4 regions of the Exiguobacterium sp. RIT452 genome follow, and region 1 is predicted to be linked to each of the others. Evidence: riboswitches for the same ligand, from Rfam matches in the RefSeq annotation. Region 1 holds a riboswitch; each other region holds the start of a gene.

The links. A riboswitch is a leader RNA that binds a small molecule or an ion and turns the genes downstream of it on or off. The one in region 1 is predicted to bind S-adenosylmethionine.
Region 2: linked by a shared signal. The riboswitch ahead of D3D03_RS14630 (alpha/beta hydrolase) and the one ahead of D3D03_RS09360 (amino acid permease) in region 1 are both predicted to bind S-adenosylmethionine.
Region 3: linked by a shared signal. The riboswitch ahead of msrA (peptide-methionine (S)-S-oxide reductase MsrA) and the one ahead of D3D03_RS09360 (amino acid permease) in region 1 are both predicted to bind S-adenosylmethionine.
Region 4: linked by a shared signal. The riboswitch ahead of D3D03_RS13585 (2,3-diketo-5-methylthiopentyl-1-phosphate enolase) and the one ahead of D3D03_RS09360 (amino acid permease) in region 1 are both predicted to bind S-adenosylmethionine.

The regions. Positions count from the first base shown of each region.
Region 1 is NZ_QXJB01000003.1:73,343-78,088, forward strand. It holds gene D3D03_RS09350 (ketopantoate reductase family protein) at 1-671, shown strand, start outside; gene D3D03_RS09355 (polysaccharide pyruvyl transferase family protein) at 878-2,296, shown strand; SAM riboswitch class I at 2,404-2,505, shown strand; gene D3D03_RS09360 (amino acid permease) at 2,590-3,990, shown strand; gene mmuM (homocysteine S-methyltransferase) at 3,965-4,746, shown strand, end outside.
Region 2 is NZ_QXJB01000008.1:70,946-75,691, forward strand. It holds gene D3D03_RS14615 (MetQ/NlpA family ABC transporter substrate-binding protein) at 1-36, opposite strand, end outside; gene D3D03_RS14620 (methionine ABC transporter permease) at 70-720, opposite strand; gene D3D03_RS14625 (methionine ABC transporter ATP-binding protein) at 710-1,741, opposite strand; SAM riboswitch class I at 1,830-1,933, opposite strand; SAM riboswitch class I at 2,183-2,285, shown strand; gene D3D03_RS14630 (alpha/beta hydrolase) at 2,348-3,106, shown strand; gene D3D03_RS14635 (thymidine kinase) at 3,171-3,791, opposite strand; gene D3D03_RS14640 (DedA family protein) at 3,970-4,620, shown strand; gene D3D03_RS14645 (type B 50S ribosomal protein L31) at 4,656-4,746, opposite strand, start outside.
Region 3 is NZ_QXJB01000007.1:38,144-42,889, reverse strand. It holds gene D3D03_RS13725 (NAD(P)H-dependent flavin oxidoreductase) at 1-369, shown strand, start outside; gene D3D03_RS13720 (DMT family transporter) at 507-935, shown strand; gene D3D03_RS13715 (DMT family transporter) at 959-1,438, shown strand; gene msrA (peptide-methionine (S)-S-oxide reductase MsrA) at 1,546-2,076, opposite strand; SAM riboswitch class I at 2,181-2,284, opposite strand; gene D3D03_RS13705 (M20 metallopeptidase family protein) at 2,356-3,528, opposite strand; gene D3D03_RS13700 (putative quinol monooxygenase) at 3,607-3,900, shown strand; gene D3D03_RS13695 (C40 family peptidase) at 3,956-4,746, opposite strand, start outside.
Region 4 is NZ_QXJB01000007.1:15,191-19,936, reverse strand. It holds gene D3D03_RS13595 (methylthioribulose 1-phosphate dehydratase) at 1-390, opposite strand, end outside; gene D3D03_RS13590 (2-hydroxy-3-keto-5-methylthiopentenyl-1-phosphate phosphatase) at 387-1,046, opposite strand; gene D3D03_RS13585 (2,3-diketo-5-methylthiopentyl-1-phosphate enolase) at 1,043-2,233, opposite strand; SAM riboswitch class I at 2,314-2,415, opposite strand; SAM riboswitch class I at 2,623-2,725, shown strand; gene mtnK (S-methyl-5-thioribose kinase) at 2,804-3,973, shown strand; gene mtnA (S-methyl-5-thioribose-1-phosphate isomerase) at 3,970-4,746, shown strand, end outside.

The DNA of each region.
Region 1 (4,746 bases):
AGGTCGTACAGGATATCGAACCGTTTGTCGCGGAACATACATACATTTTGCCGTTGTTAAATGGAATGGCACATCTGGAGCGGTTAACTGAAACATTTGGTGATCACCGTGTGCTCGGCGGACTATGCTTCATCGAATCGACGCTGGATGAACAGGGACGGATTCTTCAAACCAGTCCTTCCCACCATCTGTTGTTTGGTCCATTGACGGGGGAACGAACGCAACGCCTGGAAGAACTGGAACGGCATCTGACCGGAACAAAAGCGCCGATCAAGTATTCGGAAACGATCATCCGTGACATGTGGAACAAGTATTTGTTCATCACGACGTTTTCAGGGGTAACGTCGCTTTTCCGTTCGGCGATTGGTCCGATTCGGGAGCAGGCACAGGGGATGGAGCTGATCCGGCAATTGACGGCTGAAGCCAAACAGGCGATGGAGCAACAGGGAGCTGTGTTCAGTGACGAAATCGAACAGGTTCAAGAACAACAGATCCGTCAGATGAGCGAGACGATGAAATCGTCACTTCAGCGCGATATGGAAAAAGGCAACGATGTCGAATCCACGCATCTTTTTCAGACACTGCTCTCTACGGAAGAGACAGCACAACCGCTCTTGCGGATGATTCATACGAATCTCGAAATCTATCGGAATCAATTAAAACAGGTTTAAGTATTTGTTATATCGGGAAATCTAATGTGGATGTACAGATTAGAATCAAACGCAGTCAAGAATATGTTAAATTCAAGCAATTCGTTGACTTACTGAATTAAACTCATCTATCCTTAAATGGATTGGTTGAATAAAAAGTAAAATATATTTTTGTGAGCTAATTTTAATGGACAATGAAAACAGAAGTGAGAGGGGAATTACTTTACATGAAACGTATTATTATTCGCGCTGGTATGACACCGTTTGAACAGTTCGACGCAGAATATCTCATGAAACACAATTCAATCGGAGGAAACGTTGGAAACCTGATTTATCAATACAGCATCTTCCGCACATTGATGACAGAAGGCACGACGATTACACCGGATTATTACTACTATGAAGAAGAGCGTGCAGATGAGATCAACGCCAACTTCGACCTGTACGTCATTCCACTCGCAGACGCATTCCGTAAAGAATTCGTTCCGACACTTCGTAAATATACAAAATTGATTAAAAAGCTGAAGATTCCAGTCGTCGTCATCGGCGTTGGTCTACGCGCACCGTTTGAGCCGGACTTAAAAGAAGGTTTTTCATTTGATGAAGATGTAAAGGCGTTTGTCAGTGCCGTCCTCGAACGTTCAAGCATGCTTGGACTTCGCGGTGAAATCACATCAAAATATTTGACGCGCCTTGGTTTCCGCGAAGGAATCGATCACAAAGTCATCGGTTGCCCATCGATGTATGCGTTTGGCCGTGATCTGAAAATCCGTGAAACGAACATCACGAAAGATTCGATGATCGGCGTCAACTCGTCACGTCTTGCACCGCAGAACGTCCTGAACTTCATCACACGCGGAATGGAAGAGTACCCGAACCACTACTTCATCCCGCAATGGATGAAAGAGTTACGCTTGACGTACACAGGGACACATCCGATTGCTGACTTATCGGTCACGAACTATCCGGTCAAAATGTCGGATCCGACATACATGAACGACCGTGTCCGCTTCTTCTTGAATGCACAGACATGGATCGACTTCTTAAAAGAAGCCGACTTCAGCTTTGGAGCACGTCTTCACGGGAACATCACGGCGACGCTTGCCGGAACACCAAGTATCCTGATTCCGAAAGATGCACGGATGCGTGAATTGACGGATTACCACCAATTGACACACATCTGGGCAAATGACATCACAGACAGCACACGTTTGTCGGATGTAATCGAGTCTGCAGACTTCCAAAGCCCGGCTCGTGTACAGGCACGTAACTTCGATAACTTCGTCGAGTTCTTGAACACAAACGACTTAGAGCATATCTACAAAGAAACAAACTATCCGGAGAACGTTCCGTTTGATCGGGAAATGGCGAAAGCCGAACTGCTTCCAGTCGTCAAACCGATTACAGGAATCAGCATCGAAGAAGCCGTTTCACGTTTTGAATCGTACTTCCCGGAAGAAGAACAAAAAATCGTGGCAGCTCAAAAACGCGATAAAGCGAAGATTGCTGAGAAAGACAAAAAAATCAAATCGCTTCAAGGCAAGTTGAACAATCAAACAAAAGAAATGAAACATCAGCAGGGCACCCTGAACCGGAAAGCGGTTCGGATGGCATTGAAAACAGCTGACTTGTTTGCGAAGAAATAAGCAAAAGACGTCTTATACCGTTCTGGTGTAAGACGTTTTTTTAAATGATATATTCTGAATTGTGTTGACAATTCAGAACGTGGTTGGTACTGTTATGAAAAATTACATTCTTATCCAGAGAGGTGGAGGGACTGGCCCTTTGAAGCCTCAGCAACAGGTCGCAAGATACTGTGCTAATTCCTGCGGGTGTCGTACCCGATCGATAAGCTTCTTTTGATTGTCGACCGGCGCACCCATGTATGTGGGTGCGTTTTTTTATTGTAAATGAGAGAAAGAGGAGTGTGGAAGAGCAGATGAAAGAGGAGACGTTTCGACGAAAAATGGAATCCCGGCATATCGTCATGCTGTCACTAGGTGGTGTCATCGGGACAGGATTGTTTTTAAGTACAGGTTATACACTCGAGCAGGCCGGTCGGATCGGAACGATTTTATCATACTTGGTCGGGGCACTGGCAGTTTATCTCGTGATGCTGTGTTTGGGAGAGTTAGCAGTACATATGCCGGAAACCGGCGCCTTTCATAGTTATGCGACGAAGTACATCGGATCCGGAACCGGTTATACGGTGGCGTGGCTCTACTGGTTGACGTGGACGGTCGCCCTCGGGTCGGAATTCACGGCAGCCGGCTTGTTGATGCAACGCTGGTTCCCGGACGTTCCGGTCTGGATGTTCAGCGGCGTATTCGTCGTCATGATTTTAGGAATCAACGTCTTGACGGTCCGGTTGTTCGCGGAGGTCGAGTTTTGGTTTTCCGCCGTTAAAGTATTGACGATTTTAGTCTTCATCGTCTTGGGAACAGCAGCGATCGTCGGATTTTTACCGCTCGCGGACGGATCACAGGCGCCGTTGCTTGCTCCTTTGACAGAAGGCGGATTGTTTCCGAATGGTGCCTTCGCCATCTTGATGACGATGCTTGCCGTCAACTTCGCTTACTCCGGGACGGAACTGATTGGAATCGCAGCAGGGGAAGCCGTCGATCCAAAACGAACGGTGCCGCTGGCAATTCGCACGACGATTTTCAGATTGGTCCTGTTTTTTGTCGGAACGATCATCGTTCTTGCGATTTTGTTACCGAATGATTCAAAAGGTGTCCTCGAAAGTCCGTTTGTTGCCGTGTTTGAGCGAATCGGTCTGCCGTTTGCCGCGGACATCATGAACTTCGTCATTTTGACAGCCATTCTGTCGGCTGCGAATTCCGGATTGTACGCCGCGTCGCGGATGCTCTGGTCCTTATCCGATCAACGGATGATTACACCGTTCTTTTCCAAGCTGAATGCGAGTGGTGTACCGACACGTGCTGTATTCTTCAGTATGCTCGGTGGTCTGCTCGCCTTGTTTTCCAGTGTTTATGCGCCGGGTTCGGTCTACATTGCCCTGGTCTCGATTTCCGGTCTTGCCGTTGTCGTCGTCTGGATGAGTATCAGCGCGTCACAGTTCATGTTCCGAAGACGGTATCTGCAGGAGGGGAATGATCTCAACGATTTAGTGTACCGGACGCCGTGGTATCCGCTTGTCCCAATCGTCTCTTTTTTAATGTGTCTGGCTTCTTTGATCGGAATCGCCTTTGATCCGACACAACGGGTGGCGCTGTACTTTGGTGTTCCCTTCATTGCCTTATGTTACGTCGTCCATCATCTGACTAAAAAATCATGGAAACGGAGTGTGGAAGATGTCAAAGAAAAACAATCCAGTTGAACGGTTGCTACATGAAAAACCCTATATCTTATTAGACGGGGCGCTCGCGACCGAACTTGAACGCAACGGCAGTAATCTCGACGATCCGCTTTGGTCGGCGCGTGTACTGGTCGAAGAACCGGAGCAGATTCATCGTGTGCACGCCGATTATTTTAAAATCGGAGCAGACTGTGCCATCACGTCGAGTTATCAGGCGAGTATCGACGGCTTCAAGAGCCGGGGAATCGAAACGGACGAAGCGCTTGAATTGATTCAACAAACCGTCCATCTTGCGCAACAAGCACGGCAAGAAACAGGAGGAAAAGCGCGTCACGCACTCATCGCGGGATCGATCGGACCGTACGGCGCTTACCTGTCTGACGGCTCGGAATACGTCGGTCATTACGGGGTCGACGATGCCCGACTGGAAGCCTTCCACCGTCCGCGGCTCGAAGCTTTGATTGCGGCCGGCGCCGATCTGTTGGCGTTTGAGACGATACCTTCCTTACAAGAAGCCAAAGTGCTGTTTCGTCTGCTCGAAGAATTTCCGGAACAATCGGCTTGGCTTGCCTTTTCTTTGCGTGACGCGACGCACATCAGTGAAGGAACGACGTTGGTCGAGTGCCTCGAAGCTTTAGGTGAGCATCCGCAACTGGCAGCGATCGGCGCCAATTGTTTTCCGGCATCAATCGCGACGGCGTTCATCACCGGCTTAAAACAACTGACCGATGTTCCGATCATCGTCTATCCGAATTCAGGGGAACATTATGATCCGGT
Region 2 (4,746 bases), on a different contig from region 1:
CGTCAATGCTGCACCAATCGCTAATCCTTTTTTCATCGTTCATCTCTCCCTTATCTTCTCTATGTTTTGTTAGTGTCTCCGAATTTTTCGTGCCAACAGGTTACCTGTTGTCTGTAAGCCTTGTACCAGGATGACGAGGATCCCGACCGTGATGATCATGACGGTCGTATCAAATCGTTGGTAGCCGTAGGTGATGGCCAAATCCCCGAGGCCGCCGCCGCCGATCGCCCCGGCCATTGCCGATGCCCCGATCAAGCCAATCGTCGCGATCGTCAAGTTCAGGACAAGCGAGCTGAGTGCTTCCGGCAACAGGAAACGGAAAATCGTCTGTAACGGTGTCGCACCCATCGCTTCCGCCGCTTCCAAGACGCCCGTACTGACTTCGAGCAGTGAACTTTCAATCAATCGGGCAATGTACGGTGCCGCATAAAAGACCAGCGGGACGATTGCTGCCTTCGTGCCGATCGACGACCCGACGAGCAGCCGTGTCAGCGGAATGATCGCGACGAGCAGGATGATGAACGGAACCGACCGGAACACATTAACGACGCTGCTTAAGACGTTGAAGAGCGGTACTTGTTCGAGCAACGCCCCCTTACGCGTGACGACCAACAGAATTCCGAGCGGCAGCCCAATCAGCGTCGAAAAGAGCAGCGACAATCCGACCATCGTCAAGGTTTGCAGAAAAGCGGTCCAAATATCCGTGTAGTTAACTAGCATCTGCCAGCACCTCCTCGACGTTGACATCCGACTGATCAATGTATTGCAGGGCTCGCGCGATTTCCGCCGTCTCGCCGATCAATTCAACGAGCAAACTGCCGAACGGGATATTTTGCAGTTCCGTGATGCTGCCGTGCAGGATGTTGACATCGACATCAAACCGTTTGGCGACTTGCGACAAGAGCGGTTGCCCGGTGTGTGCCCCAAGGAAATTGATTTTGTAGACGTGATGTCCGGCATCCCGTTGTTCGATCAACCGTTGCACCGACGCCGGAATTTCATCTTGCATGACGGAACGGACAAAGTTTTTCGCCGTCGCCGTCTGCGGATTCGAGAAGACGTCGAACACGGTACCCGATTCAATCAACTTGCCGGCCTCGATGACCGCGACCCGGTCACAAATCTCACGGATGACGCCCATCTCGTGTGTAATCAGTAAAATCGTGATGCCATATTCCGCGTTGATCTGTTTCAGTAACCGCAGGATGTGTTGTGTCGTCTGCGGATCAAGCGCCGATGTCGCTTCGTCACACAACAGAACCGACGGCTGGGTTGCCAGTGCCCGCGCTATTCCGACACGTTGTTTCTGCCCTCCCGATAACTGATCCGGATAATGATCGGCTTTGTCCGCTAAGTCGACGAACGCCAGCAGCTCGGTGACACGCCGGTGGACTTCCTCCTTTTTAATTCCTTTTAGGACGAGTGGTTTTGCGACATTCGCGAAGACCGTATTCGAATCAAGCAAGTTGAAATGTTGGAAGATCATCCCGATGTTTTGTTTCGCTTCCCGCAGTTGTTTTGCCGAAAGTGTCGTCAGTTCTTGCCCGTCGACCGTCACGCTGCCGGATGTCGGACGTTCAAGAAGATTGACACACCGTAATAAAGAACTTTTTCCAGCCCCGCTGAACCCGATCACGCCAAAGATTTCACCTTTTCGGATTTCGAGATCGACACCGTCCAATGCAGCAATCGATTGTTCGTTGGTCTGGTAGATTTTTTTTACATTTTTGAATGTAATCACCACTTTTTCCCCCTTTTAAAAAAAACAAAAAGGTCTCTTCTTTAGAAACAAGAAGAGACCTGGATCCGCACAGAGGCAGAATCCACTCGACTCATCTCTCAGACAATCGTCTGATGGAATTGGCACAGTGCTCATAATGAGTCTGTTGCCGAGGTTTCGTAGGGCCAGTCCCTCCACCTCTCTGGATAAGTGTTGCGGTATGAAATTCATATGTGTGTTGTTGCTGTTCGAACTTATGTCGTAAAACTAATTTTTACATTACAGAAAGATCTTTTAAAGGTCAACCATATTTTCAAAAATAAACCATATGACCCATATCGATTGATTTCCCAGGTTGGGCTTCATCATAGAAGAGTTCCGGTCGCCGGTCAAGGAGCATTTGACAATCCTTTTCTGTCAGTGCTATCATCTTCTCAATGATTAATCCGACAATTCCTATATGTTATATCAAGAGTGGACGAGAGACCTGGCTCTAGGACTCCACGGCAACCTGCGATTGGCAAGGTGCTCCGACCAGCAAAGCAACCGCTTTGGATGATACACACGAGAAACTCGTTTGCCGTCCAAAGCCAAACGGGTTTTTATTTTGAAATGGAGGATGAGATGATGAGTATGAGTTATCCTGTTTTACCGGGCGCCGAAGCCTTTTTCTTGGAACGTGGATCAGTCGGTATTTTGCTGTGTCACGGCTTTAATGCGACGCCACAAAGTGTTCGGGCTGTAGGAGAACGCTTCGCAGAACACGGTTTTTCCGTCTACGCCCCCCGTCTGCATGGTCACGGGACAGATGTACGTGACTTCGAAACGGCGACGGCCGAAGATTGGAAACAGAGTGTCCGCGAGGGCTTTACTCAACTGTCCCGCCAGTGTGAATCGATCTTCATCGTCGGTCAATCGATGGGTGCGACGCTTGCGCTGGCACTCGCTGCCGAAGGTCTGCCGGTCGCAGGGATCATCACAATCAATGCTGCTTTATCCGTCCCCGCTTACGAAGCGTTATCGTTTACGGATTGTCCGGTTTATCTGCCGGAAAGCCCACCCGATATCAAGCAAACCGCTTTTGAAATCATCTATGATGTCGTGCCAGCGGTCGCTGCGTCCGAACTTTTACGCTTGATTCGCGACACCATCCCAACCCTTCCCGCCATTCAAATTCCGACGCTTATTTTATATTCTGCCGAGGATCATGTCGTTCCGCCAACCTGTTCGGATTACCTGCACCGGATGATTGGTTCGACGGATAAACGCAGTTATTGTCTGCTCGATTCCTATCATGTCGCGACACTCGATCATGACCAAGAGACGATTGTCCGCGAAACGGCTTATTTCGTCAAGCAGTACAGTCAGTTGACACGGACCGGTTGATAAAAAAAGCGAACGATTTCAAGCCTTGAGGCCGGAGAATCGTTCGCTTTTTCATATTGTACTCTTAATTCTGCTGTTGTTTTTTCCATTCCTGCAACGGTTGCGGTTTGCCCGGTACTTGATGGCAGTGACGGCAACGTGGTTCATAAGATTCAGAAGCCCCCACCAAAATGATCGGATCATTGTAGTTGGCCGGTTGGCCGTTAATCAAGCGTTGTGTCCGGGAAGCCGGATCGCCACACGATAAACAAATCGCCTGTAATTTCGTCACGAACTCGGCACGTGCCAATAATTCAGGCATCTTTCCAAATGGTTCTGCCCGGAAATCCTGATCGAGCCCCGCACAAATCACGCGTTTGCCATCTTGCGCCAGTGCCTCGATGACCGCGACGATTTCATCGTCAAAAAATTGAACTTCATCAATTGCCACGACCTGTGTCTCTTCTGCTACTGCCGCATAGACGTCCCGGCTCGTTGCCATCGGAATCGCAATGACGGAATTTCCGACGTGCGACACGACATGTTCTTCATGGTAACGGTCGTCAATCGCCGGCTTGAACACTTGCACCGGTAATTTTCCGTACTGTGCCCGTCGAACACGACGGATCAGCTCTTCGGATTTGCCGGAAAACATGCTTCCGCAAATCACTTCGATCCAACCATACTGATTGATCACATGCATCATTGTAAAACACCGTCCTCTAAAATTAGTCACTTTAACGAGTATAGCCCGAATCTAAATTGAGAAAAAGAGTTGACTTCTCAAAATCGAAAACTCCTCAGTATTCCCCTAAATCTTCATCTCCTCATTTCAACTGGTATCTATTTCCTGTACACTAAGGAAGAAGTTTCTTTGAAGGAAGGTGACTCCGATTCATCACATACTACATGAAGTTCTCCATCAATATGGAGCATTCGGTCTCGCCATTCTGTTAGCCGGCGGAATCGTCGGTTTACCGATTCCTGACGAAACGTTACTCGTCATGTCAGGATTTTGGATGCATCACGGTGATTTACCACTGATCGGAACGATTCTGGCGGCGTATGCCGGCAGTTGCATCGGGATGACGATCAGCTATGTGCTGGGTCTGAAACTCGGGATGCCCCTGCTGCATCGAGTGGCTCCGAAGTTACGGATTTCCGAAAAACATATCTTTCAAGCGGAGGCCGGATTTTTACGTTACGGGAAAACGGTTTTGATCATCGGTTACTACATACCCGGACTCCGTCAGCTCTCTGCGTTTTTTGCCGGTGTCTCGAAGATGCCGTTTCGGATCTTCGTCACGTATGCCTATACCGGTGCCTTGATCTGGATCAGTATCTTTTTAGGAGCGGGTTATTTTCTCGGACGTCATTTTTCCTTCAGTCTGCTGTTTCAACACTTTGCGGACAATCCGGATATGCTGCCGTACCTCGTCGGAGCGGCTGGAGCGATCGGTCTGTCGTTTGTGCTTAAAACCTATCTCACCTATCGTGCCCAGTTCAGTTTATACAAAAACAGCCTGCTCCAGTGATGGAGACAGGCTGTTTTTTAATACAGAAGTCGCAATTACTTGCGGCCGTATTTTTTGTTGAAGCGATCGACACGACCGTCTGCAGCGTTGAACTTTTGACGACCAGTGTAGAATGGGTGCGAGTCC
Region 3 (4,746 bases), on a different contig from region 1:
GCGGAAGGCGTTCAACTGGGAACCCGGTTGATTGCGACACAAGAGTCCTGTGTGCACCCGCAGTATAAAGATCATCTTGTGCAGGCGGATGATCTCGAGACACGGATCATCGGGCGTGAGGTCGGACAAGTCCGGCGTGTCTTGAATGGGGCGTATGTGGACGGGTTACGTCCGGCGTCGCTCGCTGAATTCCAAGAAAAAACGAACGAATCGTTTCATATCAAAGGGGCACTTGAGGGCGACGAGACAGCAGGATATGTCAACGCCGGTCTTGTTTCCGGCTTGATTGAGGATATTCCGACCGTTCAGGTATTATTTGACCGGATGATGGACGAGGCGCAGGAACGGATCTCTCGACCATTTCCGTAAACGCATAACGGATTAATTTCAGGAGGAGGCCAGTTGGTCTGCTCTTTTTTTGTGTTTTTGGCAGTTTAGGACATTTGTCCTTTTCAAAGCCGGGTGGAATGCGGTCTACTCATAATTGGAGAAAAAGGAGGATGAAGATGCAAGGAATCGTGTTTGCCTTATTCAGTGGATTGTTTATTGCCTTGCAAGGCATTTTTAATGCCCGGCTGGGTGACGCGGTCGGTCCATGGTTATCCGTGACCATCGTTCACTTTGTCGGTTTGATGGGTTGCTTGTTGATTTACGGGTTTGTCCGTGACCGGAAAATCGGTGGTTTTCGAAAGTTGCCGTTGATTTATGCCAGCGGCGGATTGCTCGGCGTGTTAGTCGTCGTTACGGAACTGACGTCGATTCAACTGCTTGGAATGACGTGGGCGATGTCGTTGTTACTCGTCGCACAGATTCTATGTGCTTTTGTCATTGATTTGAACGGCTGGTTCGGTGTCATCAAAAAAAGCAGCAACCGGGGGCAATGGGTCGGTGTCGGGTTGATGTTGACCGGCGTCTTGATTTTTTCGCTCGCCTGAAGTGAATCAAAGGAGGAAACCAAATGGGATTAGGAATGTTTTGTGCCGTCGTTGCCGGGATGATGATCAGTTTACAAACCGTGTTGAATGCGCGGATGAGTCATGCCTTCGGCGCATGGGCGACGACGACGTTAGTCTTTCTTGTCGGATTGCTCGGCTCGTTGCTTGCCTTACTCTTATTTCGAGGAGGAACGCTCTCGGCGGTCCGCGAAGTTGAACCATTGTATTTGTTTGGCGGATTAGTCGGCGTCGGGGTTGTTTTTTGTGTCATGCGAGGGATTCAACTGCTCGGTCCTTCGATCGCAATTTCGGTCGTCTTGATTTCACAATTGAGTTTCGCGTTATGCGTCGATGTTTTCGGTTGGTTTGGTCTGCCGCAGGTTGATTTATCGCTTGGGCAGATAGCCGGTCTCGCCGTGATGCTGACCGGAATTTTTGTTTTAAAACGGTATCAAGTTGTGGATGAAACGGAACAAACAGAGGACGTCAAAGCGATTTCCTGAGTGGACGACAACAGATACGTCACGTTGGACCGCAAGATCTCGGCTGGAAAAATGAAAAAAGGGATTGCTCATCCGTCTGAGATGACAATCCCTTTTTGGCATTTTGTTTAAACCGTTGCTTCTTCTTTCCAGGCGACGTCGATAAAGGCATCACGACCGGACGCTTTCCGGTCTTTTTTGTAGTGCGCCGGATTTTTTTTGTGGAAGTCCTGATGATACTCTTCCGCCGGATAAAAAGCGTGCGCCGGTTCAATCCGTGTGACAATCGGTTGCTTAAAGCGGTTTGTTGCTGCTAACGCGTCACGCGACGCAATCGCTGCGAGACGTTGTTCTTCCGTATGATAAAAAATTGCCGGTGCATACTGTGTGCCACGGTCCTGGAATTGTCCGCCGGCATCGGTCGGATCCGTCTGCGGCCAGTACAGTTCGAGTAACCGTTCGTACGAAAACAGTGCCGGATCAAATGTAATCTCGACGACTTCGGAATGCCCGGTCGTTCCTGTTTTGACCTGCTCATATGTCGGGTTGTCGACATGTCCTCCTGTATAACCGGACACGATACTGTGAATACCCGGTAGTTCCTCAAATGGTGTCACCATGCACCAGAAACATCCTCCTGCAAATGTTGCTTTTTCCATGTCATCTCTCCCTTTCCCTTGGTTCCTTGAACCGTAATGCTCTCATTTCTGACAGCGAGAAAACGAAAACGACTCCTTTGCTTGGTTGCAAAAGGAGTCGCCGCTTTTTATCAACCAAAGCTTTCGCTTTGCTGGTCGTAGCACCTTGCTGTACGCAGGTTGCTGGGACGTCATCGATCCAGATCTCTCGGTCCACTCTTGATAAGTGTTATATGAAGTTGATGTAAGTTCGTTATCGTTGGGATGATAATACCATTCACAAAAGTGGAAAGTCAATCCTTATGTTTGTAAGGCGCGGAGAACCGTGGCCCCTAACGTTTTGGCTCCGATCAGCAAGGCCTGCTCGTCGATTTCATACTTTGGATGGTGTTGCGGATAAATCGTTCGACCGTCCGTCTTCGCAGAACCGGTAAAGAAGTAACTGCCCGGGACCTGCTCCAGGTAGTAGGCGAAATCGTCGGCAGCCATCATCGGTTTGACTTCACGAACGTGTCCTTCCGGTAAAAAGCCGGCCGCTTCCTGAACGAGCTTCGTTTCATTCGGATGATTCCAAAGCGACGGATAACCGGTCGTGAAATCGATGGAATACGTAGCGCCAATTCCGGCACACGTCGTCCGGGCGACCAGATCCACCTGCTGGCGCAACTGATGCCGGAGTTGTTCATTAAACGTCCGGATTTCTCCGACAATCCGCGCCTCGCCGGTTACGATGTTCGGAGCCGTTCCGGCGTGAAACGAACCGATGGCGACAATCGCCGGCTCAAACGGATCGACCCGTCGACTGACGAGATGCTGAAGATTACAGACGAGCTGTGCGCCGGCGACGAGTGCATCCTGCGTCCGGTGGGGGGCTTGGGCATGACCACCTTGACCGTGGACGACGATTTCAAATTCATCGATGGCACATAACGTATGTCCGCTGTGGTAACCGATCGTCCCAACCGGAAGATCGTTTTCGAGGTGGGTACCAAAAATCGCATCGACTCCGTCGAGGCAGCCATCTTCGATCATTTGAATGGCACCACCCGGAAACACTTCTTCACCGTGTTGATGAATGAAGAGGATTGTGCCCTCGAGTTCCTCCTGCAACGGTTGAAAGGCGGCGGCCAGTCCGAGGACGATTGCCGTGTGTCCATCATGTCCGCAGGCATGCATCACACCGGGACGGATTGAGCGAAACGACAGTTCGGTTTCTTCCTGAAGCGGTAATGCATCAAAATCGGCACGGACAGCAATCGTTTTTCCGGGACGTGCCCCTTGTAATGTCGCGACGATACCGTTACCACCGACATTTTTTTGATACGGGATACCGAGTGCTTCATAATATTCGATGATTTTGGCCGGTGTCCGGACTTCTTGAAACGACAATTCCGGATGCCGGTGAAAATCGCGGCGTAAACGAATCATCTCGGCTTCTTGTTGTGCGAGATGGATAAACAGGGTTTCTAACATCAAAATCATCCTTTACGGTATGTCTTTAGGAAAAACGGGTACAGGTAGAGGTAATCAATTCAGAGGAGGAATCAACACATGGGTGAAATCATCGTCAATGCCGTTCTTACAGTCAAAGCAGGATTAGCGGATCAAGTCTTTCCCATTTTAAGTACGGTTTACAAAGCCACACAAAACGAGCCGGGCTGCTTACGCTATACGTTACATCAATCGATTGAAAATGAACATGAGTTCATGCTCTATGAAGTCTACCAAGATGAGGCTGCACTCGAAGCGCATATCGCATCGGACCATTATAAAGCATACCGCGAACAAATCGAGTTGTATCTCGAAGACCGTCAAGTCACGAAATACGTCGAGATGACGTTCTGAACGATAAGCGAAGAGGGCTGACTTTAAAGTCAGACCCTCTTTTTTGTTTGTGATGTTACATCGATTTAAAGCCAAGGAAATGTTCGCGCCAACGCGGTTCATAGATGGAATTGATCTGCAGTTGCGAGCCGCCGGCATGAATGAAATATTCATTGTCGAGCATGATGCCGATATGCGACGGACCATCGGTATACGTATTCTCGAAGAAGACGATATCCGAGCGTTTTCCACTGCTGATTGTCGTCCGGCGGTTCGTAAAGAAGGCGCCGTACCAATAGCCGCTGACGTTTGTCCGTCCCCCGTATTTTCCGGCTTGGTTCGTTGCGTAATGGATTAAACCAGAACAGTCAAAGCCGCCGTTGGCTGACGTTTGCGATCCCCACGTATACGGTGTTCCCAAATGTTTGGCCGCTGCTTGAATCAATTTTTCACCGCGGGACGTATTTTTCTGGGCAATCCGTGTGTCGCTCGTGACGGTGACGGCACTGACCGGCAGATAGACAGGGGACCAGCCGGATTGAATGACGTAGAAATTTCCGACACGATACCGGGGATAAACACGTTTGCCTTGTTCAATCAAACCGGTGCTTTTCGGGCTGGCCGGTGTTGCGAAATAAGACGTCGTCGCTTTGACGGTATACGTTTTTAACCGATTGACCGCTTGTTGGGTGTAACGCATATCCGGTTTCGTCGTCCCGATATAGGGATTGATGACGTAACCGGTCGTTCCGTTTGGTAACCGGACTTGCCAGAAGTCGTCGTCAATCGCTTTCAGACCAATCAGCTTCGTGCCTTTCGTGAGATAGGCGGCAGGACGGCTGTACGCGACATCTGCTGAAAACAGCG
Region 4 (4,746 bases), on a different contig from region 1:
TTCCCAACGGCCGAGTGCCTTGATGATTTCCTGACCGGCAAACCGAATCTCGCCTTGGTCGCCGTACAGTTCCGAAATGACATTATTGTCGACCGTATGGACGTGAAGGGAACAGCCGGCAGTCGTCCGGTTGAAGACCTCGACGTGGAGCAACGTTTCAGCAGAGGGACGCCCCGTCTGTTCGCCGATCAGTTGACCGGACGCGTCGACATGGACGAAGTCGTCCGGTGTATCCTGCCGTTTGTCCTTCCCGCTTGCCGTCACGAGAAATTCAGTCGGTTGATCGGCTGTCCGGATGGCGAGATTGCCGCTTGTGCCTGGGAACCAGTCGCGTGCTGCAAGTTCCTGTTTGACGGCCCGTAATTCTTCATATCGTTTTAAGAAGGTCATGTGTACACCACCTTTGTCTGGAGATGATTCAAGATGTCATGAAAGTTTTCGAACGGCGTATACGGGATGCCGTGCTGTTCACACAGCGTGATCAGATAATCCCGTGCATAAACGTGATCCGCCTGCTTAGCCAGTTCAAAATCTGTTACGGAGTCGCCAATCGCGATGATCGTGTCACCGTCCTGCTTCAGCTTCCGGGCGATCGAGGTTTTGCAACAGCCGCATTGATTTGTACAGGCCGCGTCGCAGGCATGCGGCCATTCGATTCGAACCGTCTCCTGGCTGAAGTCACTGCCGTTGCAATAAACCGCTTCGTCCGTCAGTACATCCGCAAGAATCGGCTGGACAAAAAAGTCGATCCCGCCGCTGACGATGGAAAAGTCAATCTCGTTCGATTTGGCAAAGGCGAGCAAGGTGTCGAAGCCGGGACGGATGACCGCCCGTTTCATCAAGAAATCAATGTAGTCCTGTTTTTGACTGGACGGAAGCAGCTGAAACATCTGTCCGACGCCGGACTGGATCGAGAGTGACCGGTCGAGCACACCTCGTTTTAACGGGTCAAATTTTTCCGACGGAGCGAACTCCTGCATCAAGGCGATGATATTATCGTGCTCCGTTACCGTGCCGTCAAAGTCACATAAAATCCGGATCGTCATTTCGTGATCCCCCAAGCATCGAGGGCGACACGTAATTCCTCGTGCCGGTGGGCGGCACTTGTCAGTGATTCGCCGGCCAGTGCTGCGTCGAGTGCCTGGCGGAAAGCGATGACTCCGGCCGCAGCACCTTGCGGATGACCGTGGACACCGCCACCGGCATTGATGACGGAATCGACGCCGAAATCACGAACAAGCTGGGCGACGAGACCCGGGTGGATTCCGGCGGACGGGACCGGGAGAATCGTTTTGGTCTCACCGATTCGGGTCGCTTCGACGGCAATTCCGCGGGCCAAGTCTTTGGCGAGGGCGACATTCCCGTACGGCGACGGGAACAGTGTCAAGTCGGCACCGGCAATCCGCGGCAACGTTCCGAGCAGGACCGGGGCGGCAATCCCGTACTCGGGACTGGCGATCAAGGCACCGCTCAACGCCGGATGATTAAAGATCGGGACCGGGATTTCCGGATCGGCTGCCAGTTCCCGCAAGACATCGAGCCCGTATGTAAACGTGTTGAGCAGGAGTGCCGTCGCTCCGGATTCAACCAGTCGTTTCGCCTGTTCTTTCAAGCGGAAGACCGGACCACTCAACGTAATCGCATAGAGGGCCCGTTTACCGGTCCGTTCATAGTGCACATCGAGGACTTCCCGTCCGATCCGCGCCCGGTCGAGTGCGGGTGTCAGCGGATTGTCGTATAAGATCTCGTCATCCTTGACGAGATCAATCCCGCCGGCAAGCTGGGCTTCGAGTTGTTCCCGTAAAAAAACGAGGTCCCGTCCGATGACGCCTTTGAAGATGCTCATCAACAGGGGGCGGTCATGGACTTGGATCAATTGGCGGACGCCCTCGATGCCGAATTTAGCACCGGGAAAATCCGGTGTGAACGAAGCGGGAAGCTGGAGATCCGTCAGTTTGATTTGACCGTCGAGCGACAGCTTGCCGAAGACGGTCGTCAAAATCGCCGAAAAGTCCCGTGAGACGTTGTGTTCCGGATAACGGATCGTGACATACCCTTTTCCGTCGTGTTCTTCCGTATGGACGACTTGTCCTTTGAAGGATTCAAGCTGTTGTTGTTCCAAATGATTCAAATCGGTCCATGAGCCGACCGTCAGACCGAGGGCGATTTGCTCTGCCCGTTTTGGTAACTGATCGGTCACGCCGAGTTGGTAAGTTGCGGTAATGTACGCCATGATCGTCGTCTCTCCCTTGTTAAAAAATACAAAAATGGTCCCTCGTCAATGACAAGAGACCATGAAAAATTGCGCGTGGACTCTTATCTGTCAGCGTGTTAGCTGCAAGAATTAGCACCGTGCCAAGTGGTCGGTTGCTGCGACATCGTAGGGCTCGTCCCTCCGTCTGCTCTTGATAAGAATTGGATGAAATTGTGAAATCTAATTGCAATTTTTACATGAGATGCCGGACTTGTCAAACTATATTTTGAAAATTTATTTTTTTGAAAATACTCCTTCTATAGATGTCTCCGTTTTGAGCGGATTGCACTAAAATTTGGAATTGACAGAGGGTGGTCGGCGCACGTAGTATTCAAATCAACATCAAACCACACGACAACTACATATGACTCTTATCGTGAGTTGGCAGAGGGAATTGGCCCGAAGACGCCGCAGCAACCGACCATCCGGCACGGTGCTACATCCAACAGACATTCGTCTGAGAGATAAGAGGACGGAGTATTCTACTGCGCCTCTTTTCTTTGACGAAAAGGGGCGTTTTTTCGTGTGATCATCAAGGGGGAAATCAGAATGGGATATCAAGCATTTACAGTACAGGACGCCATCGAACGGGTCCGGACACTCGGTCTGATCGGCAACGAACCGGTGACGGCAGAAGAAATCGGTGACGGCAATTTAAACCTGGTCTTTCGGATTCATGCGGGGGACCAGCACCTGATTTTAAAACAAGCGTTACCGTATGCGAAGGTCGTCGGTGAAAGCTGGCCGCTGTCGCTCGAACGGGCATGGATCGAACAGTCCGCGTTAAAAGAATTCGCGAAAGTCGCGATTCCGTTTGTCCCGCGTGTGTATCATGCCAGCAAAGAAGAAGCCTTCACGGTGATGGAAGACTTGTCTCATCTGACAATCGTCCGGGCTGGATTGCTTGCGGGAGAAAAGTATCCGTTGCTCGCGGAACACATCGGTTCGTATTTGGCCCGGACGCTGTTTTATACGTCGGATTTTGCCCTCGGACCGGTCGCGAAAAAACAGATCGCCCGTCAGTACTACAATCCGGATCTGTGCGACATCACGGAGAAACTGATTTTCACGGACCCGTTTTATGATGCGGAAACGAATACGATTGAAGCAGGACTGGAAGCGGAAGTCGACCGGATCTGGAACGACGCGGAGCTGAAACGGGAAGTCGCAAAGCTCGAAGCCCTGTTCATCACGAAAGGTGATGCCTTGCTGCACGGCGACTTACATACAGGCAGCATCTTCGCCTCGGCGGAAGAAACCAAGGTCATCGATCCGGAGTTCGCGTTTTACGGTCCGTTTGGGTTTGATGTCGGTCAGTTCATCGCCCATCTGTTTTTTGCCGCTTATCCGGACTATGACCGGTTGCGCGAGGAACGGATCAAGGACATCGATACGTTTTGGCTGACGTTTGCGTCGACGTTCAAGGCGTTGTGGGAGCGGGAAGCGGTGGAGCCGTTCCGTTCAGCGGACGGTCTCGTTGAGGATGTCCTCAGTACGATTTTACAAGATGCGCTTGGGTTTGCCGGATGCGAGTTGATTCGCCGGACGATCGGACTGGCACCGGTCGCGGACTTGGAACAGATTACCGATCCGACCGTTCGTCTCGAACGAAAACGTCATGCGTTACGCCTCGGTACTGCGTTGATCAAACGCCGGACGGAATGCAAGACGTTTACGGATCTGCGGAACTTTGATGTAACGGAGGAACTCAGCCGATGAGTCAATTCGTTCAGAGCATCATCTATGAAAACGGAACAGTGACGATCTTGGACCAAACCCGTCTCCCGGAAGAAGAACGGTATGAAGTCATTCACGATTTGGCGCAGGCGATTGAAGCGATTAAACAACTGCGTGTCCGGGGGGCGCCGGCAATCAGTTTATTCGGCGGTTTCGTCCTCGTGCAGGAAGCGTTTCGGACAACAGGATCGCTTGACGAAGTGAAACAGGAACTGCTGACGGTGTCGGCCCAATTACTGGCCACCCGGCCGACCGCCGTCAATTTGCGGAACGTGCTCGACGAACTGAATCAGCTCATCGTTTCGGCCACGACGCTTGCAGAACTGCCGAAACGTCTGGAACAAAAAGCGGTGGCGCTTTATGAAGCGGATGCCAAGACGTCACGGCAAATCGGCGTGCATGCCTTGGAGTTGTTTCAGGCCAATGACCGGGTGTTGACGATTTGTAATGCCGGATCGATTGCGACAGCGGCTTACGGGACGGCACTGGCCCCGTTTTATCTCGCCAAGGAGCAAGGCATCCCGTTATCCGTCTATGCGTCGGAAACACGGCCTTTGTTGCAGGGTGCGCGTTTGACGACATGGGAGTTGCAACGGGCAGGGATTGACGTCACCTTGATCACGGACAATATGGTCGCGCATACGATCAAGGAAAAACAGATCACCGCCATCATCGTTGGAGCGGACCGGATTACCCGAAACGGCGATACGGCCAATAAAATCGGGACGTTCCAGCTGGCGTTACTCGCACGTGCC